Regions from separate parts of the Nonomuraea sp. NPDC059194 genome, predicted to be linked through region 2. Evidence: predicted binding sites of a transcription regulator. Region 2 holds the regulator's gene; each other region holds the start of a gene.
The links. Region 2 encodes LexA, which represses DNA repair genes until DNA is damaged. Its sites were predicted from a motif close to TCGAACANNTGTTCGA; they were not measured.
Positions count from the first base shown of each region.

Region 1: recA (recombinase RecA) is a predicted target of LexA. The motif match lies at 2,202-2,217, and genes of this name have one in related genera.
Region 3: ruvC (crossover junction endodeoxyribonuclease RuvC) is a predicted target of LexA. The motif match lies at 976-991, and genes of this name have one in related genera.

Region 1 covers NZ_JBHZBH010000005.1:168,997-175,437, forward strand. Annotated here, with positions in the region: gene recA (recombinase RecA) at 993-2,090, opposite strand; gene ACFXJ8_RS09780 (hypothetical protein) at 2,340-2,639, shown strand; gene ACFXJ8_RS09785 (MarR family winged helix-turn-helix transcriptional regulator) at 2,654-3,076, opposite strand; gene ACFXJ8_RS09790 (DMT family transporter) at 3,159-3,500, shown strand; gene ACFXJ8_RS09795 (DMT family transporter) at 3,513-3,833, shown strand; gene ACFXJ8_RS09800 (DUF3046 domain-containing protein) at 3,836-4,030, opposite strand; gene ACFXJ8_RS09805 (VOC family protein) at 4,273-4,761, opposite strand; gene ACFXJ8_RS09810 (pyridoxal phosphate-dependent decarboxylase family protein) at 4,803-6,122, opposite strand; gene ACFXJ8_RS09815 (ATP-dependent helicase) at 6,240-6,441, shown strand, end outside.
Region 2 covers NZ_JBHZBH010000032.1:17,816-24,256, forward strand. Annotated here, with positions in the region: gene ACFXJ8_RS31580 (MalY/PatB family protein) at 178-1,254, opposite strand; gene lexA (transcriptional repressor LexA) at 1,771-2,478, opposite strand; gene ACFXJ8_RS31590 (hypothetical protein) at 2,506-2,730, opposite strand; gene ACFXJ8_RS31595 (LysM peptidoglycan-binding domain-containing protein) at 3,851-4,156, shown strand; gene ACFXJ8_RS31600 (hypothetical protein) at 4,408-4,626, shown strand; gene nrdR (transcriptional regulator NrdR) at 5,349-5,804, shown strand; gene ACFXJ8_RS31610 (vitamin B12-dependent ribonucleotide reductase) at 5,801-6,441, shown strand, end outside.
Region 3 covers NZ_JBHZBH010000014.1:119,881-126,321, reverse strand. Annotated here, with positions in the region: gene ruvA (Holliday junction branch migration protein RuvA) at 1-431, opposite strand, end outside; gene ruvC (crossover junction endodeoxyribonuclease RuvC) at 428-955, opposite strand; gene eis (enhanced intracellular survival protein Eis) at 1,065-2,213, opposite strand; gene ACFXJ8_RS19255 (YebC/PmpR family DNA-binding transcriptional regulator) at 2,258-3,010, opposite strand; gene pdxT (pyridoxal 5'-phosphate synthase glutaminase subunit PdxT) at 3,014-3,538, opposite strand; gene ACFXJ8_RS19245 (endonuclease/exonuclease/phosphatase family protein) at 3,667-4,419, opposite strand; gene pdxS (pyridoxal 5'-phosphate synthase lyase subunit PdxS) at 4,559-5,494, opposite strand; gene ACFXJ8_RS19235 (DUF3048 domain-containing protein) at 5,561-6,441, opposite strand, start outside.

The DNA.
Region 1 (6,441 bases), on a different contig from region 2:
AGCCGCCGGACAACCCACGATCACCTACGTCCCAGGCGCCCGCGTCCCCACGAACGCCCGGACCCCAACCATCAGACTGCTCACGATCACTCGAACCCTGACCGGCGGAATGCTCACCAGCACCGGGGCACCAGGGACCCGAGTCCATGCGATCGCTCGGGCCCCAGCCGTTGGAGCCCCGGGTATCCCAGGTGTCAGCGTTTCTCGTGGCCCAAGTGTCACGCGGGTTCCAGCCGTCAGGTGCTCGGTCGGTGGTGGCCCCTTCGGTGGATCCCTGGTCGCCGGCGCTCTGGCCGTCAGTGGCGCCGGCGTTCGAGGCGGGGTCACTGGGGACGCTGTCGTTGGGCATGCGATCGCTGGAGGTCTGGTCGGCGCTCCAGTTGGACGGGCTGCGGGGACCTCGGTCTCCACTGTCCGCGTCTTCGGGGTGGTCGGCGCTCCAAGCGGACGGGCTGCGAGGACCTCGGTCTCCACTGTCCGCGTCTTCGGGGTGGTCGGCGCTCCAGTTGGATGGGCTGCGGGGACCCCGATCTCGATCGTCCGCGTCGTCGGCAGTGCCCCTGCCGGAGTTCATGCCGAGGTAGCCCTCCGGCTCGGCCCGGGTGGCGGCGCTCCCGCCGGGAGGCTGACCATCCAGGCCAAGGCGACCCTCTGACTCGGCCCAGGCGGTGGCGCTCTCGCCGAGACGCTGACCGTCCAGGCCAAGGTGACCCTCCGGTTCGGCCGGGGAGGTGGCGCTCTTGCCGGGCGGCTGACCATCTGCTGGGTTGGTCGAAGGGTCGCCGAGGGGACCGTGCGTGGCCTCGGGGATGGAGCTGCCGGGAGTCGAGGGCGAAAGGCCCTCAACGGGGCCGGGTACGACCTCAGTAAGAGAGCTGTCGGGACCCTGGCCGCCCCACGGAGGGGTCGTGGGGTTGGGCGGGGGCGGCTCCGGGGTGGTGCCGGGTGGCCGCTGGTCAGGGTCCGACGACAGGCTCATGACTCAGGCCGGATCAGACGTCACCAGGCTTGGGCGTGGAGGCCTTGGAGCCGCGGCCCGAGGTGGCGGGGGCCGGAGGGGCAGCAGGAGCGGCTGCCTCGGCGGGGGCGTCGACGCGCGGGCCCACACCGAGCTTCTCCTTGATCTTCTTCTCGATCTCGTTGGCCACGTCCGGGTGGTTGCGCAGGAAGTTACGCGCGTTCTCCTTGCCCTGGCCGAGCTGGTCGCCCTCGTAGGTGTACCAGGCGCCCGACTTGCGGACGAAGCCGTGCTCCACACCCATGTCGATGAGGCCGCCCTCGCGGGAGATGCCCACGCCGTACAGGATGTCGAAGTCGGCGACGCGGAAGGGCGGCGCCATCTTGTTCTTGACGACCTTGACGCGGGTGCGGTTGCCGACCGCCTCCGTGCCGTCCTTCAGCGTCTCGATGCGGCGGATGTCGAGGCGGACCGAGGCGTAGAACTTCAGCGCCTTACCACCGGTCGTGGTCTCGGGCGAGCCGAACATGACGCCGATCTTCTCGCGGAGCTGGTTGATGAAGATGGCGGTTGTGCCCGTGCTGTTGAGCGCGCCCGCGACCTTGCGCAGCGCCTGGGACATCAGTCGCGCCTGGAGGCCGACATGGCTGTCGCCCATCTCGCCCTCGATTTCGGCCTTGGGCACCAGGGCCGCGACCGAGTCGATGACGATGATGTCGACGGCGCCCGAGCGGATCAGCATGTCGGCGATCTCGAGCGCCTGCTCACCCGTGTCGGGCTGGGAGACGAGCAGGGCGTCGGTGTCGACGCCGAGCTTCTTGGCGTATTCGGGGTCGAGGGCGTGCTCGGCGTCGATGAAGGCGGCGATGCCGCCGGCCCGCTGCGCGTTGGCCACCGCGTGCAGCGCCACCGTGGTCTTACCGCTGGACTCAGGACCGTAGACCTCGACGATGCGGCCTCTGGGGAAGCCGCCGATGCCGAGGGCCACGTCGAGCGCGATCGAACCGGTCGGGGTCACCTCGATGGGAGCCCTGGCGTCATCGCCGAGGCGCATGACGGAGCCCTTGCCGAACTGCCGCTCGATCTGTGCGAGGGCAGTCTCAAGGGCCTTCTCGCGGTCGTTGATAGCCATGGGAACTCCCCGGAGGGTCGTGGTCTGGTCGGTCGAGTGAAAGCTACGCCGTGGGACCGACAATTTTCCGCCGACCCGAGGGAAGCCGCGGTTCGGCGCTTCTCATGGTAGCCGAACGGCTGTTCGATCGCGCCCCGAACACGCCAACCGTCGCACCGAGCCCCGCCGACATTCCCTGACAATACGCCGGGCCTGTTGCCATGGCGCTGACCTGGGGAGATCCTGAGGAAAAGGTCGAGAGGCGGGGTCGTGAAGAGCACGTACACCGGGCAGCGGCGCGCCCATCTGGAGTCGCTGGCGGCGTTGCTCCCCGGCTGCGGGCTCGTCGGGCGCATGGTCGGCGGCGACGACCCCGTGCTGTGGGTGTGGCACCCGCGCACGGGCCGTCAGACCATCATCTTCGCCACCCCTGCCGCGAAAGCGTGGGTCTTCCTGTGGTCTCCCGGCGGCCAGGGGCACGCCGACGATCTCGCCGGTACGGCGGAGGCCCTCCACACCTCCCTCACCGAACCGACCAAACCGACGACCCAGGTAACCCAGGCGACCTAAACGACGAAGGCGATCTAGCCAACGAAAGCCGCCCGCAGGCCCTCCACGGTGGACCCCAGTCCTTCGGCGGCGGCCCGGTCGAGAGCCGCCGTGAGGGTGTCCTCATAGGTGGCGCTCGCCCCGCTCTTGCGCTCCCTACCCGCCTCGGTGATCACGGTGTAGACGCCCCGGCGGTCGTTCGCGCACAGGTCGCGGCGGGTCAGACCGGATGCCTCCAGGCGCCCGACCAGGCGGGTGACCGAGCTCTGGTTGAGCCCGAGCAGGTCGGCCAGCTCCTGCATGCGCAGCTCGCCACCGGCGGCCGTGGACAGGTGGCAGAGCGCCCTGTACTCCGACAGTCCGAGACCGTGCCGCTGCAACGCGCTCGCCAGCTCGTGCTCCACCCTGGCGTGCAGCCGTACCACCCCGACCCACATGTCGTCGTCGAGCGTCGCCATCCGGCCCTCCTTCTGTGTTGACATCCACTCTATATGTATGCACAGAATATGCATGCACAAGCAAACAAATGAAGGAATCCCCATGGCTTGGATCTACTTGCTCGTCGCCGCCGTGTTCGAGGTGGTCTTCGCCCTCGCCACCAACGCCACCGAAGGCTTCACCGTGCTCGGCCCCTCGTTGCTCACCATCGCCGCGGCGGCCGGCGGGATCTTCTTCCTCAGCCTCGCGCTCAAGACGCTCGACGTCGGCGTCGGCTACACCGTGTGGACCGGCATCGGCTCCGTCGGCACCGTCGTGCTCGGCACCGTGATCTTCGACGAGGCGATGACGCTCGGCAAGGCCCTGGCGTTCGTTCTGATCATCGGCGGCGTCCTCGGCCTCAAGCTGGCCGACCGCCTCGCCCCTTCCACCACCGCCGCCTGAGGAGGCACCACCATGGCCTGGATCTACCTGTCCATCGCGATCGTCTTCGAGATCGGCTTCGCGCTCGGCACCAACGCCACGCAGGGCTTCACCCGCCTGTGGCCCTCGGTCTTCACCCTGCTGGCCGCGGCGGGCGGCATCTTCACCCTCAGCCTCGCGCTCAGGACCCTCGATGTCGGCGTCGGCTACACCATCTGGACGGGCATCGGCTCGATCGGCACCGTCGTCCTCGGCGCCCTCGTCTATAAGGAGAAGATCACCGTGCCCAAGCTGGTCTCGTTCGCCGCGATCATCGGCGGCGTCGTCCTGCTCAAGCTCTCCGCAGGGATCTGAGGTCAGCGAAGCCTGCTGGCGACGTTCTCCACCTGGCACACCGCGCGCCAGACGTCCTTGGCGCTCTCACCCTGCGCGAGCGCCTGCTCGACCGTGCGTCCGCCCAGCGGGGCGAGCACGTAGTCCCTGGCCCACGACTCGGCGTAGGCATCGCCGAAGTGGGCGCGCATCCTTCTCCAGAACTCGGTCAGGCGCATCACCCCAGTATGGAACCGGCTCCGGAGTGGGTAGGACATGCGCATGGCGAAAACCCCCAAAACGGCGCCCAAGCCGTCAGCCACCGCCAGATCACATCGAGAGCGTCGCCGCGACCTGCTCCTCCAGCAGCGGCTCGCCGTACAGAAGGAGAAGGCCGAACGCGCCGAACGGCACGCCGGCCTGAGACGCGAACCCCGCGAGGGCGCACCGCGCACCCGCCGGGCATCACGGAGGTAAGCGGCTACAACACCCGCGAGCCGTACATCTCTCCCAGATGGTCGGCGAGCAGTTCCAGTCGGGCGCCGTCGGGGTCCCTGAAGTAGATGGAGGCGCCGCTTTCGATCTGGTGCGGCACGCCGGCCATCTCCAGCTTGCCGCGCAGCCGTTCCCACGTCGCGGGGTCCACGGAGATCGCGATGTGGTGCAGCCCGCCGAGGACCTCCTGGTACGGCCCGAGGTCGAGCCCGGGGAAGTCGAAGAAGGCCAGCAGGTTGCCGTTGCCTATGTCGAAGAAGAAGTGGTTGGAGCCCTTGTAGTCGCGGTTCTCGAAGATCTCCGTGAGGGGAAATTCCAGGAGCTCCTGGTAGAAGCGGATCGTCCGCTCCACATCGGAGGAGAGCAGCGCGAAGTGGTGCAGGCCGCGCGCGCTGCTCGATGGACGGTGCGGCAGGAGGTATTCCCGCTTGATGCGCTCGCGATCAGCCTCGATGGCCGGGTAATCGATGGTCACGTCGCTCACCTCTACCGCTCTATGTCCCCGCGATTCCCTTCTCAATCGCGCATGGTGGCGACAATCTCTTTCACGATCTCGATCGTGGTGCCGGGGTGCAGGAACGCGAAACGCGCGACGGTTTCGCCTTCCCACCCGGTCGGGGTGACGAATCCGATCTGTCCGGCCAGCAGTCTGTCGGACCACGCGTAGTAGTCCTGAGCGGTCCATCCCGGACGGCGGAAGAGCACCGCGGACAGTTCGGGCTCCCTGATGAGCTCGAGGTGGTCGCTCTCCTTGATCAGTTCGGCGGTCTCCCTGGCGAGGGCGAGCCCTCGCTCGACGGCCTCGGTGTAGGCGTCGGTTCCGTTGACCGCCAGCGAGAACCACAGCGGCAGGCCGCGGGCGCGCCTGGTCAGGTGGTAGGCGTAGTCGGTGGGATTCCACTCACCGCCGTCGGTGTGCAGGACGTCCAGATATGAGGCGTCCTGAGTGTGTACGGCACGCGCCAGGTTGGGGTTGCGGTAGATCAGCGCGGCGCAGTCGAACGGGGCGAACAGCCACTTGTGTGGATCGACCACGAACGAGTCGGCGTGTTCGATGCCCTCGTAGCGGTGCCGTACGGAAGGGGCGAACAGGCCCGCGCCGCCGTACGCGCCGTCGACGTGGAACCACAGGCCGCGCTCGCGCGCCACCTCCGCGACGCCCTTGAGGTCGTCGATGATGCCCGCGTTCGTGGTGCCGGAGGTGGCGACGACGCCGATGACGTTCTCCTGGCCTTCGAGCGCCTTCCGCAGGGACGCGCCGGTGAGCCGATGGTCCTCCGAGGGCACGACGAGGGCCTCGACGCCGATGATGCGCAGGGTGTTGGAGATCGAGGAGTGCGCCTGGTCGCTCACGGCGATCTTCGCGTTCGGCACGCCGGCCGTATCTCTCGCCACGACCAGGGCGGACAGGTTGGCGGCGCTGCCGCCGGAGACGAAGCAGCCGCCCGCCGTCTGCGGCATGCCCGCGTAGTCGGCGATCAGGCGCAGGACCTGGTTCTCCGCCGCGATGGCACCGGAGGCCTCCAGCCAGCTGATGCCCTGCAGCGAGGCGCAGGAGACGACCATGTCGAACAGCAGCGCGGCCTTGGTGGGGGCGGCGGGGATGAAGGACAGGAAGCGGTTGCTGTCGGCGGAGATGACCGCGCGGGAGAGCTGCTGGTCGTAGACGTCCAGCACCTTGGCCGGGTCGGCGCCCTCCGGGGTGATGAGTCCGGCGAGCGCGGCATCCAGCTTGTCCTTCTCACCCGGATGGTCGAGGGGGACGGGGTCCAGGGCAAGGCGCTGCCTCATGTAGTCGAAGACCAGGGTGGTGAGGCGCTCGTCGTAGCTATGCACGCATGCAGTATGGGGATAAAAACGGCAAAATGGGAAATAGCAGGCAATGATCTTAAAAACCTCCTGGCCGGTACGGCCCGGCGCGGTTTTGTCGGTGCCGCAGGGCACCATGGGCATGTGAGCTTCCTCGACCTCTTCAGCAAGGTGACCCGCGAGTGGTTCACCGGGGCCTTCGCGGCGCCCACCCCTGCCCAGCTGGGGGCATGGGAGTCCATCGCGCGCGGTGACAACACGCTCGTCGTCGCCCCCACGGGCTCGGGCAAGACGCTCGCCGCCTTCCTGTGGTCGCTCGACAGGCTGGCCGCCGAGCCGCCCGCCG
Region 2 (6,441 bases):
ATCGCATGGGCGACCGCCACTCTTCCCGCACCCCTTGGGCGCGAGCCGCCGCTTCGCCGCGTGTCGTGGCCGTGGCCGGGGTTACGGTAGCGGGTGCTCCGGGAGCGAGCACACGCCCAAGGCCAGGGTTACGGCAGCGCGTGCTCCGGAATCGAGCACACGCGCCCAAGGCCAGAGTTACGGCAGCGCGTGCTCCGGGAGCGAGCACACCCGTCCAAGCCGATCCAGGACCTCGCTCACGATCCCCGTCGAGGTCGCGAAGTTGATCCTGACGAACGTCTCCCCGCCGGGCCCGAAAGCCGCCCCGTCGCTCACCAGGATCCGCGCCTCCCGCTCCAGCACCTCGGTCATCCCCGGACGCCCCAGGTCGAGCCACGCCAGATAGGTAGCCTCAGGCGCCACGTACCCCGGAACTCGCGAGGCGATCAGGCGCCGGTTGCGGTCCAGGACGGTCATGGTGTCGCGCAGCCATCCGTCGGCGTGCTTCCAGGCGGCCACCGTGGCCTCGACGCCGAACACGTTCGCCGCGCCGTACAGGAAGGAGGGCTGTGCCTGGAGCGCCTCGCGGATCCGGGGCGGGCCGAGGTGGGCCAGCGCGCAGCGGACCCCGCCGAGGTTGAAGGCCTTGGTGGCGGACGTGAGCGTGATCGTGCGTTCGGGCAGGATCGAGGCGAACGGGATGTGTTCGGCTGGGGCGTACACCAGGTCGGCGTGGACCTCGTCCGAGATGACCAGCAGGTCGTGCCGTTCCACCTGTTCGGCCAGGGCGGACAGCTCGGACCTGGTGAAGACCTTGCCCGTCGGGTTGTGCGGGTTGACCAGGAGGAGCGTGCGGCAACCGGCCAGATCCGACAGGTCGGTGCGCAGCATGCGGCCCATCTCCTCGATCGTGCCGAGGAACGGCGGGTACGCCGGGGTGTGCATCGCGACCGCGTCGCCGGGTTCGGTGGCGAGGTGGAGGACCACCTGGAGTGCCTGGTTGAGGTCGGAGAAGGCACGGACGGCTGACGGGTCGGCGGCCCAGCCGTACCGGACGAGCATGCGCTCGGCGAACGTCTCGGCCAGCGGGCCCGCCTGCGGTTCGGCCGCCCATGTCGGGTACCCGAGGTCGCCACGGGCGCGCCGCTGAAGTGCCTCGACGATCGCGGGGGCGGTGGGGAAGTCCATGTCGGCGATCCAGCAGGCGATGACGTCAGGACCGGCGTTCGCCCATTTCAGGCCGTCTTTGGTGGGGCGGAGGAAGGTATCGTCCACCCGATCAGTGTCACCCAGGATGCGCCGAATGTCCGAAGGGCCTGGGTTGCAGGCTTTCGTCCATTGAAGGGGGCGCGGTGCTGTGCGCACACGAAGACCCGTCCGGAACGCGCGAGCCCACCACTCCGCCGCAGCCACTCGACCACCGCTCAGCACCCCGAATCAGCGCGCGGGACCCTCGGGCCGCTCCCAGCCCACCCCCTAGAGCACGCCGATCATCGCGGCGCTGCTCAGCACCCCGAACCCGCGCTCGGGACACGCCCACACCGCTCCGCGACCAGGATCGGGAGCACGCCTTCCGTGATCCGCCACCCGACCACCGCCGCTGATCAGCAGCCCGAATCGGCGCTCGCGACACGCCCACGCCGCTCCGCGACCCAGGATCGGGGACCCGCGCACCGCGCCGCTGATTGGCACTGCGAACCAGCCGGGGAAGACCCACGCCTTCGCCGCGAGGGTACGCCGACTCGATCGACCCTCGGGAAAGGTGAGGGCCGATCGAGTGGCGAGATACGGCTAGAGGCGGCGGAGAACCGCGACGACCTTGCCCAGCACGCTGGCCTCGTCGCCGGGGATAGGGTCGTAGTTGGCGTTGTGCGGGACCAGCCAGATGTGGCCGTCCTTGCGCTTGAACGTCTTCACCGTCGCCTCGCCATCGATCATGGCTGCCACGATGTCGCCGCTCTCGGCAACAGGCTGCTGCCGTACGACCACCCAGTCGCCGTCGGCGATCGCCGCCTCGATCATCGAGTCACCGGTGACCTGGAGGAGGAAAAGAGTGCCCTCGCCGACGAGCTGCTTGGGCAGCGCGAAGACGTCCTCGACACTCTCCTCGGCCAGGATCGGACCACCGGCGGCGATGCGACCGACCAGTGGCACGTAGGCGGCCGTCGGCCTGCTGACCGGCGTCTCGTCATCGCGGGCGTCGGGGTCGACCCAGAGCACGGGCTCACCCGGCAGCCTGACCTCAAGGGCGCGCGGGCGGTGGGGGTCACGCCTCAGGTAGCCCTTGCGCTGCAACGCGGTCAGCTGGTGCGACACGCTGGACGTGCTGGTCAGCTGCACGGCCTCGCCGATCTCGCGCATGGACGGCGGATAGCCGCGTTGCTGCACCGAGTCGCGAATCACCTCAAGGATCTTGCGTTGTCTGGGCGTCAGACCCAGTGAGTCGCGACGGCGGACCGCAAGGTCGCTGACGCCATTGCCGTCATTCGGCTCGCTCATGCTCTCCTCCTCGCCCGGCGGCCTGCCTCACCGGCGCAGCTTCCGGTCCGTGGTCTTCATGTCGCACACAGCGACCGTACCGCCGATGAAGATCAACTTCAAACAATTGTTCGAGTCTTCCTCGAAATCCTCGGCGACGTGGTGTACAACATCGTACGGGAGTTCGATCGACACCGTGTTCGATTCGCTGATCTTTGTTTGACCTTTTCCTTGGGTCGACGGTGGCGGGAGGTCATCAGTGCGGGCGACCACAACGACAGATTCGACCGGCCATGACGAGCAACTCACCCTGATCGCTGACATCACGAGAGAGGAGCGCCGGCGCCCGCCCGCACCCGGAGGCCGCCGCCTCCGCCTGGTCCCCCCACTTCGCGGTACGGCAGAGCGCGGCCCGGCGCCTCGCGCGGTGAGGCGGCGTGGCGCGGGGGCGTCGGTTCACGTTGAGACTCAGGGCGAGCAGGACGGTCGGAGCGACCATGTCGGCCAAGACGTTCGCAGGGGCACGCGGATCGGCGGACGGTCCGCGGGTCCACGCGAGGCCGGGGGTGGGTGGTCCGCCGGGTCGCGAGGGGCACCGGGCGGACGGTCCACAGGGCGCGGCGGGGCGGGTAACGGGCGGTTGCGGGTCGTCCGCGACCGGGAGGTGCAGGGGCGGGGCGGGCGGATGGGCGCGACCGACCCAGAGGAAGATCCGGGGGCGGGGATGTACGGCATGCGCGACCGATCGGGCGCACGAGGCGACCGGCGGGGCAGGACCGGACGCGGTGAAGGGCCACGTGGCGGGCGGGAGGAGCAGCAGGGTCGTCCGCAGGGCAAGGGCAACGGACGGCGGCGCAGGACGGTGGGCAGGGGGAGATGGCGGCGGAAGGGCGGTGCCGTAGCGGGCGCGCCACAAGGACTCGCGACTCGACCGGGTGATCCAGAGACAGGCCCCCGCGCAGGCCGGATACGCGAAGGGCGAGAGGGCGTCGGCCGGGCCCGCGAGGCGCAGCGTGAGACCCGGCGAGAGGTCCGCCGGGTCCAGGAGGTGCGGGGCGATATCCGCTGGTTCCATGAGCCGCAGGGCGAAACCCGTCGAGCACGCGAAGGGCGAGATGGCATCAGCAGGGCTCGTGAGGCGCAGGGTGAGGCGCGCCGAGAACCAGAGGGCCGACTGGAGGCCCGCAGGGCGCGAAGTGAGGCGCGCCGGGAACCGAAAGGCCGGCAGGAGGTCCGCCGAGTCCGGCAGAAGCGGGAGAGAATCCGCCGGGCCCGTGAGAGGCGGGAGCCGACCCGCAAAGCCCTGGGAGTGCGGTCGGGCGCGGGCAGGAGGCGGGGTGGTCTCCGGCTGGTCGGGGCGGAGGTGCCTGGGGAGCGAATCCAGGCTCCTCCCATGAGGCTGACGAGGCGGGGGAGGGCCGTACTCGTGGGGTTGTTCGCCCTGCTGTCGCTGGGCGGCTTCGTGCTCGGCGCCAAGGCCACCAGCTGGGCCATCGCTCAGGAGACGACCGGCGCGGGGCACGAAGGCCTGCCGTGGGTGGTCGTGGAGAAGGGCGACACGTTGTGGACCATCGCGGCTGCCGTCTCTCCGAGCGACGACCCTTCTGCTGTGGCCCGGGAGATCATGCGGCTCAACGGGTTGAGCAGTTCGCTCATCCGCCCGGGCGGGCGCCTCTACCTCCCGGACCGCTCGCCCTGACCCCGGCCAGTCAGGCCCGATGGGGAAGCGCGCGTTCTCCGAGGCCGTGCACAGTCGACGGTGGTGGTCTCTCGTGTCCGGCATCGTGCTGACTGCGGCGTGGAGCGCGCAGGGAGGATCTTCGGGCGCGGTACGGCGATGCCTCCGCTGAACATGCCGCCGAAGTTCCCGCCGGAGCGCATCGGCGGGGCCCCGAAATTGTCGGTGCCGTCTGGTGGGATGGATTTCACATCGGGAAGCGAAGGAGTGGCATGGACATCGACACGTGGCTGCCGTTCCTGCGGTGCTGGAGCGAGGAGCGGTTCTCCACGCATCCGGTGATGCCTCGTTCGGCGTTCCGAGTGCCGATCACGAGCGGCTGGCTGGGCCACGCGCCCACCTCGAAGGAGGAGCTGGACGCGGCCGAGGCGAGGCTCGGCCGCGCGCTCCCACCGTCGTTACCCGCCGTCCACCTGGTGTCGAACGGCTGACGGAACGCGGCCCGGATTCCCGGCGCACTCCGTGCCACGGGCAGGCGACCTCGAGTGGATGTGGCTCGACGCTCACGTACTACCTCGACGGGGATGATCCCAAGACGACGCTCACGGTGACGAGCGTGGTCCGCTGATGACGTCGCCGGTCACAATGATGATGCGGTTGTGGTGGTGTCCTCAGTGACCAGGGTGGTCTGACGGTGATGGCGGCCGTCACGATGAACCTGGCGGCGAGACCGACCCCGACGGCGTCATCCTCCGGTGGTAGCCGCAGATCTCCTGTCATGTGGCTTACTCGATCCCGGTGACGTCGGCGAGCGTGGTGTGCTGGCCGACGTCGTGTCGCAGGGGCACAGGTCGTTCGCCGAGCTGATTTCGCAGTCGCTGAAGACGCGGTACGAGCCGTCGCACCCCCGCCGGATCGGCGCCACAGTCGGTCTTTCCGGACGAGTCACGCCAGCGTGCCCACGTCACTCGCGTGCGACACGCCCGGCCCTGCGTGGCTGATCAGCGACTTCGATTCGGGGACCCCCGTCAACTTGCGTTCATGGTCGCGCGCTTCTACGGTTGGACCACAACATCTAGTAGTTACACCGATGTAGTTCACCACAACTTGTGTTTCCGTGACCGCTCCATGGCTGCCCGTAGAGCGGGCGCGAGCATCTGCCGACGAGCATTTTACGAGTGGTGAACCAGGTGGCGTGCCGAGGAGGCGAAGCGTGCACTGTCCGTTCTGTCGTCACCCGGACACCAGGGTCATCGACAGCCGCTCCACGGACGACGGGGCCGCCATCCGGCGTCGCCGTACCTGCCCCGAATGCGGGCGCAGGTTCACCACGCAGGAGACGGTCCTGCTGATGGTGAGCAAGCGCAGCGGAGTGACGGAGCCGTTCTCGAGAGACAAGGTGGTGGCAGGCGTGCGCAGAGCGTGCCAGGGCCGGCCTGTCAGCGAGGATTCGCTCGCGCAGCTCGGGCAGCGGGTAGAGGAGGCCATCAGGGCCAGAGGCGCGGCCGAGATCCCCTCCAACGAGGTCGGCCTGGCGATCCTCGGGCCGCTGCGGGAGTTGGACGAGGTGGCGTACCTGCGGTTCGCATCGGTATATCGCGGTTTCGAGAGCCTGGCGGACTTCGAGGCCGAGATCAAGCAACTTAAAGCCGAGAAGGGGGAGTCATGACGGAGACGGTCAGCGGGTCAGCGACGCGTGGGGGCAAGCGCAAGGGGATGAAGATGAAGAGGATCTTCACCAAGCCCGGAGTGCATCCCTATGACGAGATCACGTGGGAGCGCCGAGACGTCGTCATGACCAATTGGCGCGACGGCTCGATCAACTTCGAGCAGCGGGGCGTGGAGTTCCCCACGTTCTGGTCGGTCAACGCGGCCAACATCGTGACCACCAAATACTTCCGGGGCGCGGTCGGCACCCCGCAGCGCGAGTGGAGTCTGAAGCAGCTCGTCGACCGCGTGGTCGGGATGTACACCAAGACCGCGGTCGAGAACGGCTACTTCGCCACCGACGAGGACGCCGAGATCTTCGACCACGAGTTGAAGCACGCGCTGGTCAACCAGGTGTTCGCCTTCAACTCGCCGGTGTGGTTCAACGTGGGCACGCAGAGCCCGCAGCAGGTCAGCGCCTGTTTCATCTTGGCCGTCGACGACACCATGGAGTCGATCCTCGACTGGTACAAGGAAGAGGGTGTGATCTTCAAGGGTGGTTCGGGCTCGGGCGTCAACCTGTCCCGCATCCGCTCCTCCAAGGAGCTGCTGTCGAGCGGCGGTACGGCCAGCGGCCCGGTCAGCTTCATGCGCGGCGC
Region 3 (6,441 bases), on a different contig from region 2:
CCGTTGAGCGCGGCGTTGACCGCCTCCTCCGGCGTGCCGAGCTTGTCCTTCAGCTCCAGCACGATGCGCTGGGCGCCCTTCTGGCCGATGCCGGGGATCCTGGTCAGCGCCTTGAGGTCGGCGGAGGCGACGGCGACGCGCAGGGAGTTGGGGGTGTGGACGGCCAGCATGGCCAGCGCCAGCTTCGGGCCCACGCCGCTGGCCGTCTGGACCAGCTCGAAGACGGTGCGCTCGTCGTCGGTGGCGAAGCCGTACAGGGTGAGTGACTCCTCCCTGACGACGAGGCACGTGGCCAGCCTGCCGTGCTCGCCGATCCGCAGGGTGGCCAGCGTGCCTGGCGTGCAGTGCACGAGCACGCCCACCCCGCCGACCTCGAGCACGGCCGAGTCGGGCGCGACGGCGGCCACGACCCCGGAAACCGACGCGATCACAGCGCACGTCCTCTCGATGCCTTGGCCAGCGCCTCGGCCAGCCTGCTCTGGGTGCCGCCCCGCCAGGTGTGGCAGATGGCCAGGGCGAGCGCGTCGGCCGCGTCGGCGGGCTTGGGCATCTCGGTCAGCCGCAGCAGCCTGGTGACCATGGCGCCGATCTGCTTCTTGTCGGCGGTGCCGCTGCCGGTGATGGCGGCCTTGACCTCCGAGGGCGTGTGGAGCGCCACGGGCAGGCCGCGCCTGGCCGCGCAGAGCACGGCGATGCCGGCCGCCTGGGCGGTGCCCATCACGGTGCGGACGTTGTGCTGGGCGAAGACGCGCTCGACGGCGACCGCGTCGGGTCGCACCTCGTCGAGCCACTGCTCGATGCCGCGCTCGATGCCGACCAGCCTGGCGCCGAGCTCGTCGGAGGCCGCGGTGCGCACCACGCCGACCGCGATGAGCTTGAGCTGCGCGCCAGGGCGGCCCTCGACGGCTCCGAGGCCGCATCTGGTCAGCCCTGGGTCGACGCCCATCACCCGCACGGCCCGCCCTCCGTTCGCTGCCGAACATCTGTTCGGCAGCGAACTCTACCCTGGTTGGGCCGGTCGCGCACGGCGAACACGCGCCGTGCAGGCGGCTGCCCGGCAGGGATCAGAAGTAGTCGATCATGTACGGCGTGCCGGCGAACGCCGCGTCCAGCGCCTCGTCGAACTCCTCGGAGCCGGAGAGCATGCCGCCGACCCGCAGCGTCGAGGTGGGAATCCCCGCATACAGCGCCGACAGGCCGTTGACGGACAGGCGCGGCCCCTCCCCCTCGGCCGCGCTCGCCGTACCCGAGCCGCCGGAGATCTCCAGCCGCCAGGTGCCGGTATTGGCCGGGCGCTCGGGGTCGTCGACCGTGATGACGGCGTCAGCCGTGACCACCGAGGGGAAGCCGCGCCTGGCGATCGCGGCGACAACGTCCACGACGCGGAACATCCACCTCGTCTGCTTGATCTCCTCCTTCGCCCGTTCGCGCAGCAGCCACAGCACGGGGTCGTCGGGCGCGAGCACCGCCGTGACCTTGCCTGCGACCGAGGAGGAGGTGCCGACCAGCGACCACAGCGCGCGGGCGGTCGCCTCCGAACCGGCCAGCAGGTAGTCGAGGGAGATGTCGCCGTCCTCCCAGGAGTAGCCGACGAAGCCGTCGTCGGCCAGGTAGAGGAAGTCGGCCTCGTTGTCGAGGTAGCGCCGCCAGGCGGCCTCGTCCCAGCCGATGGGGCCGCTGGCCCGGTTGGCGGCGTGGACGCGGCCGACGATCGCGATCACCTCGGCGGCGTCGTCAGGGCCCATCCTGCGCAGTTTGACCGGCTCGGTGGGGCGGATGGCGCGCAGCGCCTCGGGCGACAGCGTGAGGATGCTCTCCGCGCCCGCGTGCTCCCAGCCGAGCGAGCGGTAGATCGGCGTGGTGGCGGGGTAGAGCGCGGAGACCGCGTCGCCGAGGTCGGCGGCCCTGGTGAGGATGGCGCGCATGAGCTGCCTGCCCACGCCGCGCCCGCGGTCTTCAGGGTTGACGACCACGCCCGCGACCCCCGCCATCGGCTGCGGCCTGCCGTACCACCACTGGGTGAAGCCGGTGAGCCGGCCGGCGCCGGCCAGTCTGGAGCCGTCGAAGACGCCGAGATAGCGCCCCCGCTCCATGGTGGCCAGCGCCGTCGCGCGCCAGGCGTCGACGGAGTCGTCGGGCAGCGGACCGAAGGACCGCATGCGGGTGTCGAGGACGGCGTCGAGGTCGTCCGGGGTCAGGTCTCGAATCTCCACAGCAGGTCAACCTACGCACCCCGGGACACGCCTGGCGAACCGTTTCAGGCGTCGAGCTTCTCCATGATGTCGTCGCTGACATCGAAGTTGGCCCAGACGTTCTGCACATCGTCGCTGTCTTCGAGCGCGTCGATCAGGCGGAAGACCTTGCGCGCGCCGTCCTCGTCGAGCGGGACGTTCAGCGTCGGCAGGAAGCTCGACTCGGCCGAGTCGTAGTCGATGCCCGCCTCCTGCAGCGCCTTGCGCACCGGCACCAGGTCACCGGCCTCGGAGACGACCTCGAACGACTCGCCCAGGTCGTTGACCTCCTCGGCGCCGGCCTCCAGCACGGCGACGAGCACGTCGTCCTCCGACAGCCCGTCCTTGGGCACGATCACGACGCCCTTGCGGTTGAACATGTACGACACCGAGCCGGGGTCGGCCAGCGAGCCGCCGTTGCGGGTCAGCGCGACGCGGACCTCGGAGGCGGCGCGGTTGCGGTTGTCGGTGAGGCATTCGATGAGCACCGCGACGCCGCCGGGCGCGTAGCCCTCGTACATGATGGTCTGCCAGTCGGCGCCGCCGGCCTCGAGGCCGCCGCCGCGCTTGCGGGCCCGCTCGATGTTGTCGTTGGGCACCGAGTTCTTCTTCGCCTTGAAGATGGCGTCGAAGAGGGTGGGGTTGGCATCCGGGTCAGGGCCACCGGTCCTGGCCGCCACCTCGATGTTCTTGATGAGCTTCGCGAACAGCTTGCCGCGCTTGGCGTCGAGCGCGGCCTTCTTGTGCTTCGTCGTCGCCCATTTGGAGTGGCCGGACATTACCTAGAGCTCCCTCACCATGTTGACGAAATATTCGTGCACGCGAGTGTCCCCGGTCAGCTCGGGGTGGAACGATGTCGCGAGCAACGGCCCTTGGCGGACCGCGACGATCCTATCCCCAGGGGGCGCGGTCGCCAGCACCTCGACCGCAGAACCCACCGATTCCACCCATGGCGCACGAATGAAGACGGCGTGCACAGGAGCACCGGCGAACGACAGATCGGATTCGAAGGAGTCGACCTGGCGGCCGAAGGCGTTGCGCCTGACGACCATGTCGATGCCGCCGATGGTCTGCTGCCCCTCGATCCCGTCCTGGATCCGGTCGGCCAGCATGATCATGCCGGCGCACGAGCCGTAGGCGGGCATGCCCTCCTTGACGCACAGCCGCAGCGGCTCCAGCATCTCGAAGATCTCGGCGAGCTTCCACATGGTGGTGGACTCCCCGCCGGGGATGACCAGCCCGTCGACGGCCTCGAGCTCGGCGGGCCTGCGTACGGCCATCGCCTTGGCACCCGCCTCCTCCAGCATGTGGACGTGCTCGCGCACGTCTCCCTGGAGTGCGAGTACACCGATCTTGGGCACGGTCGTCCTTCCGTCGTGGTCCGGGTTTCCCCTGATTCAACACCAGAGCGGCCTGTGCTCTTCCTACAGGGCTCCTACAGCGCCACCCTGACCGCCATCGGCAGATGGTCGGAGCCCCTGGCCTTCCCGTCGACCCAGCACCGCAGCACCCGGCCTTTCGGCGCGAAGAGATAGTCGATCTTGCGCTTCTTCACGTAGGTCCACCGCATGCGCGGATCGCACTCGTCGTAGGAGCCGTAGGCGGCGACCCTGCCGGGCGTGAGGTTCAGGTCACCGCCGAAGACGCTGGTGTGGCCCGCCTTCGGCGCGGCCGCCATGAGCTGCCTGACCTGCCTGTGCCGGTACGGCGCGCCGCGCTGCGCGTCGTCGTTGGCCATGCCGGACGACAGGTGGGTGCCGCAGGCCCGCACTTTGACGGCGGGGATCGTCGCGCACAGCGCGGAGCGCCTGGCGAACCAGGGCGGGGAGGTCAGCGGCACGGTCTCGAAGTCAGCCGCGTGGTCGGCGACCGCCACCGTGACGCTCTGCGCGCCGCGCGGGCGGCCGTTCCTGTCGGGATGGCAGTCGTACGGCCTGCCGTCCGCCGTCGTCAGGCCCCATGACCTGACGGTCCAGCTCCGTCCTGTCCGCCATTCGAGCCACTGCTCGAGTGTGCCGGTCGCGCCGGTGCAGAACTCCTGCAGGAAGATCACGTCGGGGTCGCCGAGGAGGTGGTCGCCGATGTGCCAGGCCAGTTCCTGCGGGCTCCTGCGGTACAGCTCGCAGGCCGCGTTGGTGCCCGTGCACACGTTCCAGGTCATCACCGTGATGATGGCTTGATCCAGCATGAACCGCTATGCAACCACTTCCTGGAAGGTGTGGTCCACATCCACGCGGGCGAGGGAGCGCAGGTGGTGCCGCCTGCCGCACAGGGTGGGGCACGAAAAAGCGGCACCCCCTCAGGGATGCCGCTCAGTCGTGAAAGACCTACCAGCCGCGCTCGGCCAGGCGGTGGGGCTGCGGGATCTCGTCGACGTTGATGCCGACCATCGCCTCGCCCAGCCCGCGCGAGACCTTCGCGACCACGTCGGGGTCGTCGTGGAAGGTCGTCGCCTTCACGATCGCCGCCGCCCGCTTGGCCGGGTCGCCCGACTTGAAGATGCCGGAGCCGACGAACACGCCCTCGGCGCCGAGCTGCATCATCATCGCCGCGTCCGCGGGGGTCGCGATGCCGCCGGCGGTGAACAGCACCACGGGCAGCTTGCCGGTCTTGGCGACCTCGGCGACCAGCTCGTACGGCGCCTGCAGCTCCTTGGCCGCGACGTACAGCTCGTCCTCGGGCAGCGAGGTGAGGCGCTTGAGCTCGCCCCTGATGGTCCGCATGTGGGTGACGGCGTTGGAGACGTCGCCGGTGCCCGCCTCGCCCTTGGAGCGGATCATGGCGGCGCCCTCGGTGATGCGGCGCAGCGCCTCGCCCAGGTTCGTCGCGCCGCACACGAACGGCACGGTGAACTGGAACTTGTCGATGTGGTTGGCGTAGTCGGCCGGGGTCAGCACCTCGGACTCGTCGATGTAGTCGACGCCCATCGACTGCAGGATCTGCGCCTCGACGAAGTGGCCGATGCGGGCCTTGGCCATGACGGGGATGGAGACGGCGTTGATGATGCCGTCGATCATGTCGGGGTCGCTCATCCTGGACACGCCGCCCTGCGCGCGGATGTCGGCGGGCACGCGCTCCAGGGCCATGACGGCGACCGCCCCGGCGTCCTCGGCGATCTTCGCCTGCTCGGGGGTGACGACGTCCATGATGACGCCGCCCTTGAGCATCTCGGCCATGCCGCGCTTGACGCGCGCGGTTCCGGTGACGGGGCTGGTAGACACGGTCTTCCTCACAACGGCAGGTCGGTAAGTTCTCAAGCCCATCGTAGGTCCTTAACGCCCCGCGCCCGGACACACCACCCTGTCAGGGTCGTAGGCGGATTTTGTACGTTAAGGAATGACGGGCTTCCGGCTGGCGAGCGCGACCCACACCTGACCAGGTGCGAAGTTCATCGGCTCGCCGCTCGCTGTGGTGAACGTCGTGCCTTCCTCCTCCGATTCCCTCGACCACTTGGCCTTGTAGGCCTTGCCGTCGCGCAGCACGATGGCCGTGCCCTTGCCGACGGAGTGGACCAGCGGCGTGTAGCTCTGGTTCTTGTCGTGGAACTGGGAGCGCTCGGTCTTGGTGTACTGCACGACGATCGTGGGTGCGCCGAGCTGGCCGCCCTCAGCCGCCATGTCCTTCTTGCCGTCCTGCCAGATCAGCCACTGCTTCTTGGTCTCCGACCAGGCGAAGGTGAAGCGGGCGGCGGGCCACCTGACGGTGTAGGACTTCTTCGGCACGCCGCCCTCGGGGGCCTCGCCGAAGGTGAACCCGATGTCCTTGGCCTCGCTCGCCTTGGGCGCCTTGGACAGCAGTCGTCTGGAGTTGGCGAACAGGTTGTAGGGCGCGTAGCGGCCGGGCTGGCGGAAGAACGCGCCGGGGTTGCGGGTGTCGCCGACGTCGAACAGCGACGCCTCGGCCACGAACGGCAGCATCTTGGTCTGCACGCCGGAGTAGGCGAAGGCGGGCTTGCCGAACTGCGGGGTGATGTGCAGGTCGGAGATGCGCGCGCTGCGGACGGGACCCACCTTGGGCGGCAGCTTGGAGGAGAAGACGGCCATGAGGCGGGTCAGCCCGGCCTCGACCTGCTCGATGTAGACGATGTCGGCGCTCTTGAGCCCGAGCTGCGGTTTGCCGGCCGCGGTGTTCTCGATCTTCACGGCGAGGACGGGCTTCAGCTCCTCGTACGGCAGGCCCGTGAACGGGTGCCCCTTCACCTCGGGCGTCG